DNA from 4 places in the Streptomyces sp. NPDC127068 genome. Region 1 is predicted to be linked to each of the others. Evidence: riboswitches for the same ligand, from Rfam matches in the RefSeq annotation. Region 1 holds a riboswitch; each other region holds the start of a gene.
What was found. Region 1 has a riboswitch for cyclic di-AMP ahead of ACFWIA_RS30370 (M23 family metallopeptidase). Riboswitches for the same ligand answer to the same signal wherever they lie in the genome.
Positions count from the first base shown of each region.

Region 2: another riboswitch for cyclic di-AMP. It lies ahead of ACFWIA_RS15600 (peptidoglycan DD-metalloendopeptidase family protein); the one in region 1 lies ahead of ACFWIA_RS30370 (M23 family metallopeptidase).
Region 3: another riboswitch for cyclic di-AMP. It lies ahead of ACFWIA_RS19675 (M23 family metallopeptidase); the one in region 1 lies ahead of ACFWIA_RS30370 (M23 family metallopeptidase).
Region 4: another riboswitch for cyclic di-AMP. It lies ahead of ACFWIA_RS00645 (transglycosylase family protein); the one in region 1 lies ahead of ACFWIA_RS30370 (M23 family metallopeptidase).

Region 1 covers NZ_JBHXEN010000063.1:19,304-23,145, forward strand. Annotated here, with positions in the region: gene ACFWIA_RS30355 (hypothetical protein) at 1-140, opposite strand, end outside; tRNA gene ACFWIA_RS30360 (tRNA-Met) at 384-457, shown strand; gene ACFWIA_RS30365 (PP2C family protein-serine/threonine phosphatase) at 702-1,892, shown strand; cyclic di-AMP (ydaO/yuaA leader) riboswitch at 2,190-2,333, shown strand; gene ACFWIA_RS30370 (M23 family metallopeptidase) at 2,345-3,451, shown strand; gene ACFWIA_RS30375 (aldo/keto reductase) at 3,714-3,842, shown strand, end outside.
Region 2 covers NZ_JBHXEN010000021.1:61,302-65,143, reverse strand. Annotated here, with positions in the region: gene ACFWIA_RS15605 (SGNH/GDSL hydrolase family protein) at 1-774, opposite strand, end outside; gene ACFWIA_RS15600 (peptidoglycan DD-metalloendopeptidase family protein) at 1,001-2,014, opposite strand; cyclic di-AMP (ydaO/yuaA leader) riboswitch at 2,019-2,177, opposite strand; gene ACFWIA_RS15595 (tyrosine-protein phosphatase) at 2,640-3,437, shown strand; gene ACFWIA_RS15590 (DUF6126 family protein) at 3,448-3,627, opposite strand; gene ACFWIA_RS15585 (helix-turn-helix domain-containing protein) at 3,624-3,842, opposite strand, start outside.
Region 3 covers NZ_JBHXEN010000029.1:78,814-82,655, forward strand. Annotated here, with positions in the region: gene ACFWIA_RS19670 (M16 family metallopeptidase) at 1-1,294, shown strand, start outside; cyclic di-AMP (ydaO/yuaA leader) riboswitch at 1,541-1,703, shown strand; gene ACFWIA_RS19675 (M23 family metallopeptidase) at 1,716-2,507, shown strand; gene ACFWIA_RS19680 (GntR family transcriptional regulator) at 2,748-3,443, shown strand; gene ACFWIA_RS19685 (HPr family phosphocarrier protein) at 3,652-3,842, opposite strand, start outside.
Region 4 covers NZ_JBHXEN010000001.1:142,990-146,831, forward strand. Annotated here, with positions in the region: gene eno (phosphopyruvate hydratase) at 1-1,001, opposite strand, end outside; gene ACFWIA_RS00645 (transglycosylase family protein) at 1,397-2,149, opposite strand; cyclic di-AMP (ydaO/yuaA leader) riboswitch at 2,154-2,389, opposite strand; gene ACFWIA_RS00650 (transglycosylase family protein) at 2,518-3,603, opposite strand; gene ACFWIA_RS00655 (cytochrome P450) at 3,790-3,842, opposite strand, start outside.

The sequences.
Region 1 (3,842 bases):
GTCCCGGAGCAGGTTCCGCAGGCACCGGTCCATCGTCGGACGACCGGCTTCTGACGGCCGTTCTCGTCCGTCTCCACCGTGTGCTGTTCGTGCTCGGTGAGTCCGGTGCCGCCGCAGGCCGGGCAGGTCTCGTCACTCATCCGTCCAGGATGGCGGACGGGCCGGGGCGCCACCGGGAATCCGGCGCCCCACCACCCGAACCGGGCAGGGGCGGGGGCGGCACGGTTGACGTACCCCGTCCGGCGCACCCCCGTTCCGTACGCGTCCGGACCGGGCACCCGTCCGTACTGCCGGCGGCGGGGCGGGGAGCGACGTCCGGGCCGCTGCCTGCGGAAACGGATGGTGGTCCGGGCGCCCGAGTGGTGTAGAGTCGGGTTTACCGACGCGGGGTGGAGCAGCTCGGTAGCTCGCTGGGCTCATAACCCAGAGGTCGCAGGTTCAAATCCTGTCCCCGCTACTCAGGCCGAAGGCCCGGAAGCCCAGTGCTTCCGGGCCTTCGGTGCGTCCGGGTGAGGTCTGGGTGACCGCTGCCGGTCGTCCGCGTTCACCCGTACGGCCCGTACGGCTCGCTGCGCGTCCCCGGTGGGGCAAGCCTGGGGGCGGCGGGCGGTGACGGGCACGGAGGCGGCGGGAGACGGTACGTGGGCCACGGAGGCGAGCCGACCGACGGTGCCGGGTCCCCCGACCCGGTGCCCGACCCGGTGCCCGGTCCCGTAGCGGAGACGGCGCCCGGCCTCGTACCGGACCCGGCCCCCGACCCCGTACCGGAGAGGGGCCCCGACCCCGTGCCGGGGGCGGCGCCCGGTACGGGCCGGCACCGGCGCTCCACCCGCCGCGGCAGCTGGTTCGTTCGGGTGCTGCCCGTCCTGCTGATCGTCATCGGACTGTTCTACGACGAGCTCACCCCGCTGCACCTCACCGCTTCCCCCCTCTTCGCCGCCGCACCGCTGGCCGCCGCGCCCTTCTACGGCCGCCGCGGGACCGTGGCCGTCGGGCTGATGGCCTGCGCCGCCGCGCTGGGCGAGCGGTCCGCGGACGGCGGCCTGGCGCGGGCCGACGCCATCACCGACCTCGCGACCATCGTGACGGTGTCCGTGCTCGCCGTCGTCATCAACGGCCTCGCCCGGCGCAGCAACGCCCGGCTCGCCTCGGCACGGGAGATCGCGGAAGCCGCCCAGCGCGCCGTGCTGCCGGAGCCCGCCGACCGGATCGGCGGCCTCGACGTCGCCGCCCGCTACGAGGCCGCACAGGCCGACGCGTCCATCGGGGGCGACCTGTACGCCGTGCAGGACACCCCGCACGGGGTCCGGCTGGTGGTCGGTGACGTACGGGGCAAGGGGATCACCGCGGTCTCCGCGGTCGCGGTGCTCATCGGCGCGTTCCGGGAGGCCGCCGAGCAGGAGGCGACCCTGGAGGCCGTGGCCCGACGGCTGGAACGCGCCCTGGCCCGGGAGGGGACCCGCCGGCGCGGGGTCGACGACTTCGAGGGGTTCACCACCGCCGTACTCGCCGAACTCCCGCACGGGCAGGACGTCGTACGGGTCCTCAACCGGGGGCACCCGCCGCCGCTGCTGCTGGCCCCGGACGGCGCTCTGACCGTCCTGGACCCGCGCCGCCCGGCGCTGCCGCTGGGCATGGCCGACCTCGGGGTGTGGCCCGACCGGTGCGACGAGGCGCCCTTCCCTCCCGGCACGACCCTGCTCGGCTACACCGACGGGCTCTCCGAAGCGCGGGACGTGCACGGTGAGTTCTACGACCCGGTGGCGCGGTTGCGCGGCCGGACCTTCTCCGACCCGAACGCCCTGCTCGCCGTCGTCATCAACGAGGTCGCCTGGCACACGGAGGGCGGCTCGGAGGACGACCTGGCCCTGCTCGCGGTCCGCCGGCCCTGAACACCCGGCACGCCACTTCCGCCACTTCCGTCACGTCGTCACCCCGCCGGAGGCGCCCACTCACACCCCGTGACGGACCCCTCCCCGTCGATAACAACTGAGCCACCGTCAGAGAAAGTTCTCTGCTCCGGGGAATATTGTCCAACTGTCAACTCGCCCTGTTCCGCCCGCCCGTGCCCCGATAAGTCCCTGCCATCGGCGGGAACGATCAACTGGAAGCGCTTGGAATCCGGCCCCCGGGTCTATTAACGTTCGATAACGCAGCGCGGTCGTCCCAGCCGTCACCAGAGTCGGCTCCGTGCGCACGCGCCGAATCCCGCAAGGGAACCGGGGAACCACCACCATGGGGTGAATCGGGCAGCCTCTTCTCAAGGACGCCCGTAGGAGACCTTCCTGCTCCGAACCCGTCAGCTAACCCGGTAGGCGAGAAGGAAGGAAAGGAGTACGCCTCAGTGGCGTCCAATCGGCCTGCCCCCGAAGCTCCCTACGTGCCGAAATCGGCCGAGGACGGGGCCCCCTCCACCTCCCCCTACGGCCGGGTCTACGGACCCGATGTGACCGAGGGCGAGACCCGCGAGGTCTGGAACCCGACCGCCGACACCGTCCGACCCGTGCGCGGTCGGCACCGCGTCGCCAAGCAGCGCGGCGGACTCGCCCGCAGCTCCACCGTCCTCGGCGTCGGCGTCATCGCCGCGGTCGGCGCGGGCGGCATCGCCACCGCGCAGGGCGGCAAGCCGGCCGTGAAGATATCGATGCCCGACATCGGCTCGATCATGCCCGGCGACTCCTCCGCGGACACCGCCACCCAGGCCGCCGCACCCGCCGTCGCCCCGCTCACCGGCGCCGGCGTCACCAGCGCCGACACCGCCGAGGGCGCCACCGACGCCGGCGAGGCCCTGCGCGCCCGCATCATGCAGCAGGCCGAACAGCAGCAGGACCAGGCCGAGAGCGCCACCCGCGCCGCCGCCGAGAAGGCCGCCGCGGAGAAGGCCACCAAGGACGCCGCCGCCGCCGAGGCGAAGGCCAAGGCCAAGAAGGAAGCCGAGGCGAAGGCCAAGAAGGAAGAGGAGCGGAAGAAGAAGGAGGCCGAGCGCGCGAAGGCGGCTGCCGCGGCGAAGGCCAAGGCCGAGCGGGAACGCATCGCCAAGCTCGCCAAGAGCTTCTCCCTCCCGCTCTCCTCGTACACGCTGACCTCGACCTACGGGCAGTCCGGCGCGATGTGGTCCTCCGGCTCCCACACGGGCCTCGACTTCGCCGCCCCGACCGGCACCCCGCTGAAGGCCATCGGCAGCGGCACCATCACCGAGGCCGGCTGGTCCGGTTCGTACGGATACCGCACCGTCCTCACCCTCAACGACGGCACCGAACTCTGGTACGCCCACCAGTCGTCGATCGGTGTGAGCGTCGGTCAGAAGGTCTCCACCGGCGAGGTCATCGGCCGCGTCGGCGGCACCGGCAACGTCACCGGTGCCCACCTCCACCTGGAGGTCCACCCCGGCGGCGGCAGCGCGGGCATCGACCCGGCCGCCTACCTGCGCGGCAAGGGCCTCAGCCTCTAGTCGACCGGTCGACGGGCGGGCCGCGGTGACGCGGGCCGGGCGGCGCCGTACGAAGCTCCGGCGCTCCGGCGCACCCCGCCCGCACACCCCGTACCCCCGTCCCCCACGAGGGCCGGGCACCGCTCGTGTCCTGCGCGGCGCCCGGACCTGAGACGGGTCATCCCCCACGTCCGGGTGCCGACGGTCCTGGCGTTCACCCTCCGACGTCAGGGCCGCCGGTCCCCGGGAAGGGGCCGCGGGGGGCACGGTGTTGACTGGGGCCATGACCACTCTGCGCCCGTTGGGCCCGTCCGGTATCGATGTCTTCCCGCTCGCCCTCGGCGGCAACGTCTTCGGCTGGACCGCGGACACCTCCCAGACCTTCGCCGTCCTCGACGCCTACGCGGGCGCC
Region 2 (3,842 bases), on a different contig from region 1:
GGGGCGCTTGGCCGCGACGTGGTCACCGGACGACTCCCCGCGCAGTCGCCGCCCGATCCAGGGCACCAGGTACTCGCGGGCCCAGTGGATGTCGTCGCGCCGTACTTCGAGGGTGCCGCGGGGCGGCAGCGGGGGCCAAGGCTGGTCGGGGTCGGCGGGGACCCCGACCCGGAGGACCTGCCCGGCGCGCAGGGCGACCCGGGTGTGTCCCTCGGGCGAGAGGTGCAGCCGGTCCTCGTCCCAGGCACGGCGGTCCTGGACGCTCTTCAGGGACCACAGGTCGAGGACGGGGCAGCCGTAGCGGTCGGCGACGGCCCGCACATGGCCGTTGTAGGTGGCGATCTTGCCGCGCAGGTGCTTGAGGAGGGGGATGCCACGGGTGTCGAAGCCGGTGGTGACCATGACCGTGCCGACGGACGAGGCCAGATCGGCGACGGCCCGTTCGAACCGCTCGGCCACCTCGTCGGGGTCGGTGCCCGGCCGGATGATGTCGTTGCCGCCCGCGCTGAAGGTCACCAGGTCGGGCGCGAGTTGCCGGGCCCGGGGGATCTGCTCCTCGACGATCTGATCGAGGAGTCTGCCGCGGACGGCGAGGTTGGCGTAGCGGAAGGTGGGTTCGGGTAGCCGGTCGCCGAGGAGGACGGCCAGCCGGTCGGCCCATCCCACGAACGTACCGTCGGGGCCGGGGTCTCCGACACCTTCCGTGAAGCTGTCGCCGACGGCTGCGTAGGACCGGATGTCGTCAAGGGCGAGGAATGTCGACTCTGCTGTCACGTCGGCCCATTTTTCACCTCTCCACGTGACCTACGCCACCGTAATAATGCGCCATGGGGCTTGACGGCACGTGATAAAGGCCATGCGACTCATTTCGTCGAGTCGGGAATAGCCCGGCTCCCCCGCACCGCTCGGCGCCGCCCTGCACCGGTGCCGACATGCGACGCGGGGCCGTATCCGTCGATACGGCCCCGCGTGGGCTGGTGCGGCCGGTGGCCGCGGGGGGTCAGATCGCGACGCCCTTCGACCGCAGGTAGGACAGCGGGTCGACGTCGGAGCCGTAGGACGGGGAGGTGCGGATCTCGAAGTGCAGGTGCGGTCCGGTGCTGTTGCCGGTGGAACCCGCGGTGCCGATCTGCTGGCCGCCCGAGACGGACTGGCCCGCGGAGACGCCGAGCTGCGAGAGGTGGGCGTACTGGGCGTACTTGCCGTCGGCGAGCTGGATGATGACCTGATTGCCGTAGGCGCCCGCCCAACCGGCGGAGACGACGGTGCCGGAGCCGACGGCCTTGAGCGGGGTACCGGAGGGGACGCTGAAGTCGACGCCGGTGTGGTAGCCGCTGGACCACATGCTGCCGGAGGCGCGGTACGGCGTGCCCACACCGCTCGCGACCGGCAGCGTGTAGCCACCGGCGCTCGCGGTGGCGGCCGGGGCCTGGGCCGCGACGGGCACGGCCTTCGGGGCGGCGGGCTTCGGCGCGGCGGGGGCCGCGGGGGCCGCCTGCTCGGGCTGCGCGGCCTGGGGAGCGGTCGCCTGGGGAGCGGCGGCCTTCGGGGCGGCGGCCTTCGGGGCGGCGGCCTGGGGTGCGGCGGGCTTCGGCGCGGCCTGCTTCGGCGCGGTGGCCGTGGCTGCGGCCTTGCCGCCGAGGGTGAGCTTGAGGCCGGGCGTGATCAGATCGGGATTCGATCCGACGGCGGTCCGGTTGTCCTGATACAGCCGCTGCCAACCGCCGCGCAGGTCCTGGTCGTCAGCGATCTTCGACAGGTGGTCGCCGACCTTGACGGAGTAGGTCGTGAGCTCGGCGGGCTGCTGTGCGGGCGCCTCGGGGGCCGCCTGGGGCGCCACGGCGACCGAGGTCGCGGGGGCGAGCGCGGAGGCGGACTGCGGGGTCGCGGCCTGGGCCTGGGTGGCGCCGATCAGCGGCAGCGCAAGGGCTGCCGCACCACCGGTTCCGGCGATGGCGATCGTCCGGACGAGCCGGGCGGACTTGGGACGGCGGTGCTTTCCCGTCGCGGGCATGGTGCGTTCCTCTCCGGCGCCTACGAGGTGAGCTGTCGGGTTCGGGCTGGAGCTGCCCGGCCGCGCTCGCGCGGCTTCACCCCGAGCCGGTCCGGTCGCCCGGATGCGGCGTACTGCGTGTGGGTTCCCCGCTCCTGCCGATGTCGGGTGGTGAGATGGGGATACCGAGCGGCGGCAGGACTAGGCGTCCGCCCGGAGTGAGCGTGACGCTAAGCGAGCGGGAACGGCCCCGACAACCGAGCACCCGTCAGCGGCCTGCTGTTTCTTGATCCTCGCCGCTCGTTCCGGTCACCCTGCGTCGATGGCGGCGGGGCTCGCCGATGCCAATTCCCGGGCCGGGGCGGGCAGCCGGCGAACCGGTGATCACCACCCACCGTGACCACTATGATCCCGGTCACGACCTCTCCCCCTAGGGCGCCTTATTTCCTGGCCAGTTACACCAAAGCCGCTCAATCCGACCAAAGGCGCAAATCACCCTTTCATTGGTGGATTCCCTCATGCATGACATGGCTGAGGATCACCAACGAAAGCCCTCGTGCAAGGTGATTGTCCGAGCAAGTGATGTCGTATCGTCTGAAGCGCCCCGCTGACGGACGGCGCCGGCGGGGGACTGGGAGGAGCCCCCGTGACGCAGCAGATCCCGTCCACCGAGCCCGAACTGACCGGCGTGCGCAACTTCCGTGATCTGGGTGGTCTACCGACCGCGGACGGCAGGCGGGTCCGACACGGGGTGCTGTTCCGCAGCGGCCACCTCGCCCACGCGACCGACGAGGACCGTCGCTACCTGACCGGGCTGGGGCTGCACACGATCTTCGACTTCCGCAACGACGCCGACCGCGGGCTCGACGGCCATGACGTGGAACTGCCCGGCGTGCGCAACGTCAACCTGCCGCTGAGCGACCCGGCCGACGGCGCGGAGTTCTGGCGGATGGTGCGCCGGGGCGACCTCGCCCAGCTCCGCGCCCTCCTGGCCGGGGGGCGGGCGGTCGAGCAGATGGTCACCTCGTACCGCGTGCTGATCGAGGAGCGGACCGCGGAACACGCACGGGTGCTGCGGGCGGTCGCGGAGGACAGCGTGCCGGCGCTCCTGCACTGTGCGGCGGGCAAGGACCGGGCGGGCCTGTCCATCGCCGTGACCCTGCTCGCACTCGGCGTCGAACGGGACGCGATCGAGGAGGACTACCTGAAGTCCAACGCCGCGCACCGGCGGTACCGGGTGCAGCGCAGCGCGGACGCGGTCGACGGGTACGCGCCGGAGGTGATGGAACTGCTGAGCCCGCTGTTCGACGCACGCTCGGAATACCTGGCGGCGGCCTTCGACAGCATCGATCGATGTTGGGGCGGCACGGACGCCTACCTGACGCAGGCCATCGGGCTCACGCCGGACCTGCGCGCCCGCCTCCGGTCCCGGCTGCTCGACTGACGTCAGCGCCTCACTTGGCTCCGACCTCGAACAGCAGCCAGATGAAGGCGGCGACGAGGTGCCCGACCGCGACGTAGATGAGCAGTCGGATCCAGATGCTCGGCGGCATCTTGTCCTCGATGCGCGGGCGCGGGACGGGCTGGACCGCCGGGGGCGCCGCCGGGTCGGTGGGGGGAACGGGCTCGGTCATCGGAAGTCTCCCGGGGTGTGGACGTCCGTCGGGCCTAGGCACAGCGCGGCGGTCGGGCTCTGCAACAAGGTGTGCACGAAGAGGAGGTCGGTCCCGTCCTCGTCGGCGGCGCCGATCCGGTGCGGGGTCAGCGAGTCGAAGTGCGCGCTGTCGCCGGGCGCGAGCACATGGGTGCTGTCCCCGAGTCGCAGCCGCAGCCGTCCGGACAGGACGTA
Region 3 (3,842 bases), on a different contig from region 1:
GGGCAACGGCCTGACCGTGCTGCGCTGCGACCGCCCCGGACAGCAGGTCGTCGCCGTGGAGGTGCTGCTGGACAGCCCGCTGGACGTCGAGCCGGCCGGCCTCGACGGAGTCGCCACCATCATGGCGCGGGCGTTCTCCGAGGGCACCGACAAGCACACGGCCGAGGAGTTCGCCGCCGAGCTGGAGCGCTGCGGCGCCACCCTCGACGCGCACGCCGACCACCCCTGTGTCCGGATCTCCCTCGAAGTGCCCGCCTCCCGGCTGCCGAAGGCCCTCGGGCTGCTCGCCGACGCCCTGCGCGCGCCGGCCTTCGCCGACAGCGAGATCGAGCGCCTGGTCCGCAACCGGTTGGACGAGATCCCGCACGAGACGGCCAACCCCGGCCGGCGCGCGGCCAAGGAGCTGTACAAGCAGCTGTTCCCCGCGGACGTCCGGATGTCCCGCCCGCGCCAGGGCTCCGAGGAGACCGTCGCGGCGATCGACTCGGCCGCCGTGCGCGCCCTCTACGAGAAGAACGTGCGGCCCGCCACGGCGACCGCCGTCATCGTGGGGGACTTCACCGGCGTCGACGTCGACGCGGTCCTCGCGGACACCCTCGGGGCCTGGACGGGCGGTCCGGCGACCCCGCGCCTGGTGCCCCCGGTGACCGCCGACGACAGCGGCCGGGTCTTCATCGTGGACCGGCCGGGTGCGGTCCAGACCCAGGTGCTGATCGGCCGTCTCGGGGCCGACCGGCACGACCGGGTGTGGCCGGCCCAGGTCCTCGGCACCTACTGCCTGGGCGGCACGCTCACCTCGCGACTGGACCGCGTGCTGCGCGAGGAGAAGGGCTACACGTACGGCGTGCGGGCCTTCGCCCAGGTGCTGCGGTCGACGGCGAACGGCACGGGCGCGGCGCTGCTCGGCATCTCCGGTTCCGTCGACACGGCGTCGACCGGGCCCGCGCTGGAGGACCTGTGGAAGGTCCTGCGGACGCTCGCCGGCGAGGGCCTGACGGACGCCGAACGGGACGTCGCGGTGCAGAACCTGGTGGGCGTCGCCCCGCTGAAGTACGAGACGGCCGGGGCTGTCGCGGGCACCCTCGCCGACCAGGTCGAGCAGGAACTCCCGGACGACTACCAGGGGCTGCTGTACCAGCGGCTCGCGGCCACCGGCACCGTGGAGGCCACGGCGGCCGTCGTGAACGCCTTCCCGGTGGAGCGTCTGGTGACGGTGCTGGTCGGCGACGCGACGCAGATCGAGGAGCCGGTGAAGGCGCTCGGCATCGGCGAGGTCACGGTCGTCTCCGGCTAGGAGCGACCGCGGTGGGTGCCGTTCCGTCGTCCGACGGGACGGCACCTCCGTGCGTCCGGCCGGCGTTTCACGCACCGTCAGCGCGGCGCCCCCGGGCGCCGGGCCCGGATGTCCCGAAAGCGCCGGACGTTGCGGTCCGCGGTGTGGCGTGCGCAACAAAACCGCCGATCCGTTTGTCGTAGGAAAGATCTCCGGCTTAGCGTCAGGTCGACTGCCCGTCGTGCGGTACGCCGCAGCCGCGGCACCGGACAGTCATCGCCGAATCCCCCTACGGCGCGAGCCTGGGGAGCCGGGGACCCAACCGTCCCTGGGGTGAATCGGACGCCCGTCGCCACGCGGAGGGGGTCCGTAGGAGACCTTCCTGCTCCGAACCCGTCAGCTAACCCGGTAGGCGAGAAGGAAGGAAAGGACCACCCACTTCATGGCGTTCACCCGCGCCACCGGGAAGCACCGTCGTCCGACGCGCATGTCGCGCACCACCGCGAACGTCGCGGGCGTCGCCACGCTGACCACCACCGGTGTCATCGGCACCCTCGCCTCCCCCGCCCTGGCCGTCGACGAGCCCTCCGCCCTGGAGGACACGGGTCTCACCAAGACGATCTCCATCGGGGACGCCGTCGCCGACGAGATCGACACCCAGGCCGCGGTGCAGCAGATCGCCGCCGACGAGGCCGCCGCCCTGAAGCTCGTCGAGGCGGAGACCAAGCAGCGCCTCGCCGAGCAGAAGCGCCGGGCCGAGGCCGAGGCCGCGAAGGAGCGCGAGGCCGAGGAGCGGGCGGCCCGCGAGGCCGAGCGCAAGCGCCTGACGACCTACGTCAGCCCCGTCGCCGGTGGCCACGTCTCCACCTCCTACGGCGCGGGCGGCAGCATCTGGTCCTCCGGTACCCACACCGGCATCGACTTCCACGCCGGCACCGGCACCCCGATCCAGTCCGTCGGCTACGGCACCGTGGTCGAGGCCGGCTGGGGCGGCGCCTACGGCTACAACGTCGTCATCAAGATGCACGACGGCACCTACACCCAGTACGCGCACCTGTCGTCCGTGGCCGTCACCGCGGGCCAGTCGGTCACCGCGGGCCAGCAGATCGGCCTCGCGGGTGCCACCGGCAACGTGACCGGGGCGCACCTGCACTTCGAGGCGCGGGCGAGCGCCGAGTACGGCTCCGACCTCGACCCCGTCGCCTACCTGCGCGCGCACGGCGTGTCCCTCTGAGCCTCCCCCCAAGGACGGCACCACCGAAAGCCCCGGCTCCGGCCGGGGCTTTCGTCGTTCCCGGACCGCGGGCGCCCTACCGGCCGAGCGCCCCGTGACCCGGTCGCCGGCGGGTAATCCATCGTCCGGAAATTCCAGGGAACGGTGAAGAGCGGTCGGAAATTCCGGCGAGCTGCAATAGAGTCACCGAATCAATGTCGATCGACCGCGTTTCGCGGGCACGGAAGCGGAGGTCCCCCCATGCGCATTCCCGCCCATTCGGTATGCACGGCCATTCGGGACGACATCGTCAGCGGTGCACTGGAGCGGGGGAGCCGACTCACCGAAGACGTGCTCGCCCGCCGCTACGGAGTCTCCCGCGTCCCGGTGCGCGAGGCGTTGCGCACGCTGGAGGCCGAGGGGTTCGTGGTCACCCGTAGACATGCGGGGGCCTGTGTCGCCGAGCCGACCGACCGGGAGGCGGCCGACCTGCTCGACGTGCGACGGCTGCTGGAGCCCCTGGGGGCGTCCCGCGCGGCCGAACGGCGCACGGACGCCCATCTGAAGGTGCTGCGCGGACTGGTGCGCCTGGGGCAGGAGCGGGCGGGGAACGGGACCGGGGACGAGCTGCGTGCCCTGGGCAGCTGGTTCCACGAGACGCTGATCCAGGCCTGCGCCAGCCACGGGCTGATCGCCATGCTCACCCAGGTGCGGCACAAGACCGCCTGGATGTACACGGTCGAGCCCGCTCAGCGGCCCGCCGAGGAGTGGACGGAGCGCGGGGCGATCATCGACGCGGTGGCCCGGCGCGACGCGGAGCGGGCCGGCGTGCTGATGGCCGCGCACACGGAGCGCGGGATCGCGGCCCACCGCCGCAAGGCCGCGCGTCGCCCGGAGCCGCTCCGGCGCTCGGGGACGTCGAAACATCCCGTCAACACGGGAAGCGCCGTCCCGTAACAAAGGGCCGCCACGATGTGACCGTCGATCACTGGCGCCGCGCTTGGCGAAGGAATTCGCTGGAATGCGTCGTGCCGTGGTGTCGTTTACTTCGAGCGGGGATCGCGCGGGGAATTTCGGGAATGCATCCCCGAATGTGCGGCGCGGACATTCACTGGTTTCGCGGGTGTCCCTCGAATTCGACGGAACACCCGCGCGCGGACCGCGGTCAGACCGTTTCGGGAAGCTGCTCCAGGCCCTCGGCCACCAGCTTGGCCAGTCGGTCCAGGGCCGCGTCCGCGCCCTCCGCCTCGGAGGCGAGGACGACTTCCTCGCCACCGTGCGCACCGAGCCCGAGGACCGCCAGCATCGAGGCGGCGTTGACCGGGGCGGCGTCGCCCTTGGCGATCGTCACGGGGA
Region 4 (3,842 bases), on a different contig from region 1:
ACGAGCAGGGCGTTCGCGGAGTTCTCCTCGATGCCGCGGGCCAGGCGCTCCGGGTTGGTGACGAACAGGTCGTCGCCGACCAGCTGCACCCGGTCGCCGAGGCGCGCGGTGATGCCGTTCCAGCCCGCCCAGTCGTCCTCGAACAGCGGGTCCTCGATGGAGACGAGGGGGTACGCGTCGACGAGCTCGGCGTAGTAGTCCGTCATCTCGGCGGCGGTGCGCTCCTTGCCCTCGAAGAGGTACACGCCGTCCTTGTAAAACTCAGAGGCGGCGACGTCGAGCGCCAGGGCGACCTGCTGGCCGGGGACGTAACCGGCTTCCTTGATCGCTTCGAGGATCAGGTCCAGGGCCTCGCGGTTGGAGCCGAGGTTCGGGGCGAAGCCGCCCTCGTCGCCGAGGCCGGTGGCGAGGCCCTTCGACTTCAGGACCTTCTTGAGGGTGTGGTAGACCTCGGTGCCCCAGCGCAGGGCCTCGGAGAAGGACTCGGCGCCGATCGGCGCGATCATGAACTCCTGGATGTCCACGTTGGAGTCGGCGTGCGAGCCGCCGTTCAGGATGTTCATCATCGGCACCGGCAGGAGGTGCGCGTTGGGGCCGCCCAGGTAGCGGAACAGCGGCAGGTCGCTGGCCTCGGAGGCGGCGTGCGCGACGGCGAGCGAGACGCCGAGGATGGCGTTGGCGCCGAGCGAGGACTTGTCCGGGGTGGCGTCCAGGTCGAACATGGCCTGGTCGATCAGGCGCTGCTCGGTGGCGTCGTAACCGACGAGCTCCGGGCCGATCTGCTCGATGACCGCGAGGACGGCCTTCTCTACGCCCTTGCCGCCGTAGCGGTTGGCGTCACCGTCACGCAGCTCCAGGGCCTCGAAGGCACCCGTGGAGGCGCCGGACGGTACGGCGGCACGGCCGGTGCTGCCGTCATCGAGGCCCACCTCGACCTCGACCGTGGGATTGCCTCGGGAGTCCAGGATTTCCCGGGCTACGACGACGTCGATGGACGGCACGAGCATCTCCTTCTGGGATGTGACGCAGTGATGCGGGGCCGGTGGCCCCGCCGCCCCTGAGCCTAACGGCCCCCGGGGCTTCGGCCACCCGGCCACCCGGCTCGTGGACAAACGGAAACCAAATTGTTCCGTCGGCAAACAAATGTGCTCGGGGTGCTACACCTGAGCCCCGACGCGTTCGGGGCGCAACGCGTCCCCGGCCGGCCGGGGACGCACCGCCGCCCCGGTGCACGGGGGCGGCGCACCGGGGCGGACTGACCCGAGGGGACGGGTTCCCGGCCGGGCCGGGGCGCGGCCCGGGACCGGGTGTGCGGCTCACGGCCGGGGCGGGCCGGAGCCGGGAGTGGTCCCGTGGGGCCCGTCGGGCCCGGCGGTGACCACCGGTTCAGCGGGGGTCAGGAGAGGTGGAGCTGCTGGCCCGGGTAGATGAAGTCGGCGTCGTCGACGATGTCGTCGTTCAGCTCGTACAGCTTCTGCCAGCCGCCCTTGACGCCCTCGGCCTCGGCGATGGCGCTGAGCGAGTCGCCGCTGACGACCTTGTACTCGCCGTCGCCCTTCGCGACCTTCTTGCCGGTCGGGGTCTCGACCGTCTTGGTCGGCGCGGCCGGCTTGGCGGGCTGCGCCGGGGCGGCCGGGGCGCGGTCCTCGGCGCGGGAGGCGCGCTGCTCGGTCTGCTGCGGCTGCTGCTGCTTCGGCTGGGCCTGCTGCACGGGGGCGCTCTGCTGCGGCTGCTGGGTCTGCGGCTTCGGCTGCTCGGCGGCGCCGCCACCGTAGGGGGCGCTGGAGAGGCCGACGCCACAGCTCGGCCAGGCACCCTTGCCCTGGCCGGCGAGGACCTTCTCGGCTATCTCGATCTGCTGGGCCTTGGTGGCCAGGTTCGCGGAGGGCGCGTACTTGGTTCCGCCGAAGGCGGCCCAGGTGGAGGCGGAGAACTGGAGGCCGCCGTAGTAACCGTTGCCGGTGTTGATGGACCAGTTGCCGCCCGACTCGCACTGGGCGACGCGGTCCCACTCGGCGGCGGTGGCGGCGGACGCACTGGTCGCCGTCAGCAGCGGGGCGGCGACGGCCGCTCCGGTGACCCCCGCGAGGGTGACGATACGAGTGGCCTTGCTGGGCTTGCGGTGCTTGCCCTTGCCGGAAAGCAGCATGAAGACATCCCCTCACCGACGCCATACGAGGTGAGCTGTCGGGTTCGGGCCGAGTGAGTGCCCGGCCGCGCGTCCAGCGCGCGGCTCCACCCCTAGCCGTCCGGTCGTCTCCCGGGGAGTCTCGTCGACTCCCCGAACGACCCCGTCCGGCGCTTACCTTGGGTCCCCCGCTCCTGCCCACGGCGCTTCACGCGTCGAGTTTCCCGAACTTCCGTCGGCAGGATTCGGCGTGACGGAGGTCGGTGCCCGCATTGGCGAACGGCCATGACCGTAGGCATGGGGCGGGCCGAAACTCAAAGCTCAGCCGGGTCGATGAGACCCATGTCTCACTTCCGCCCCACACCTCAAAACGGACATTAAGGAGCGAACTACTGCTTCTTTTCGGTGGCTTCGGGCGCCAGGTCAAGGCTCTGGCCAGGGAGGATGAGGTCGGGGTCCGTTCCGACCGTGCCCTTGTTGCCGTCGTAGAGGGTCGACCAACCCCCTTCGACACCCTGGGAGTCGGCGATCGCCGACAGGTTGTCACCGGACTGCACCGTGTACGACTTGTCCAGTTCGTCACGGGATGCACTGCTGCGCGAGGCGTGCTCCGCCGCGGTGTCGCCCTCCCGGGAGGCGGCGGCCTCCTCGGCCGCCGGGGCGCCGCGGTGACGGCCCGAACCCTCCTTCGCCTCCGCCGTCGTCGAAGCGTCCGCAGCCGCCTCGGAGGCGCCTGACGAGGGGGACGAGGAGCCGGGCTCGGCCGACTCGCTGCCAGTGCCCGTACCGGGCGTCCCGTCTGCCGGGTCGCCGCTCGACGAGGACTCCCCGGGGGACGCCTCGGACGACGGGGAGGAACTCGACGAGTCCGAGGGGTCGGCGGAGTCCGAGGGTCCCGAAGAACCCGTGGCGCCGGGGGAGGTGGCGCCGTCGGAGGGAGCCGCGGAACCGGAGGCGTCCTCCGAAGCGCTCGGCGAGGTCGAGGAACCGGGTTCCGTCGTCTCCGCCGGTCGGGGGGTCTGGGACGCGGGCCGGTCCGCGGTGGAACGGGACCCGTCCGACTTGCCGGCGGCCACCCCGCCCGGGGCGGTGTCGATGACCGCGCTGCCCTTGTTCCCCTTGTCCGACTTGGACGGAACGCCCGGGTCCACGGCCGCCGCCGGGCCGCCCTTGACGAGGCCCACGGCTTCGCCGCACCCCGGCCAGGCGGTGGGTCCCTGCGCGGCCAGGATGCGCTCGCCCACGGTGATCTGCTGGGACCGGCTGGCCTGGTCGGGGCTGACCGCGTAGGTGAGCCCGCCGTGCTTCTCCCACGCCTCCTGGGTGAGCTGGAGACCGCCGTAGAAGCCGTTGGCGTCGTTCGCGCTCCACGCGCCGCCGCTCTCGCACTCCGCGAGCCGGTCCCAGGTCGCTGCCTCCGCCGCGGTCGCACCGCTCGCACCGAGCAGCGGAAGGACGATCGCGGAGCTGGTCACCCCGGCCGCAACGACCAGAGGGGGGGCCTGTCGGGGGCGTCGATGACGACCGTTCCCGGAGAGCATGCGGTGGCCTTTCGTACGACAGCAGGACCGAACACGGCGGCTGGGGGCGGCCGATTCGTCGTGAAGGTAGCCGGAGTCGAACGCCTGTCACAAGTCAATGCAGCGCAGATCACGCAGGCATCACGGAACTGATCTGACGTCACCACTGCTGGTCACGGCGGCCGGAGCGAACC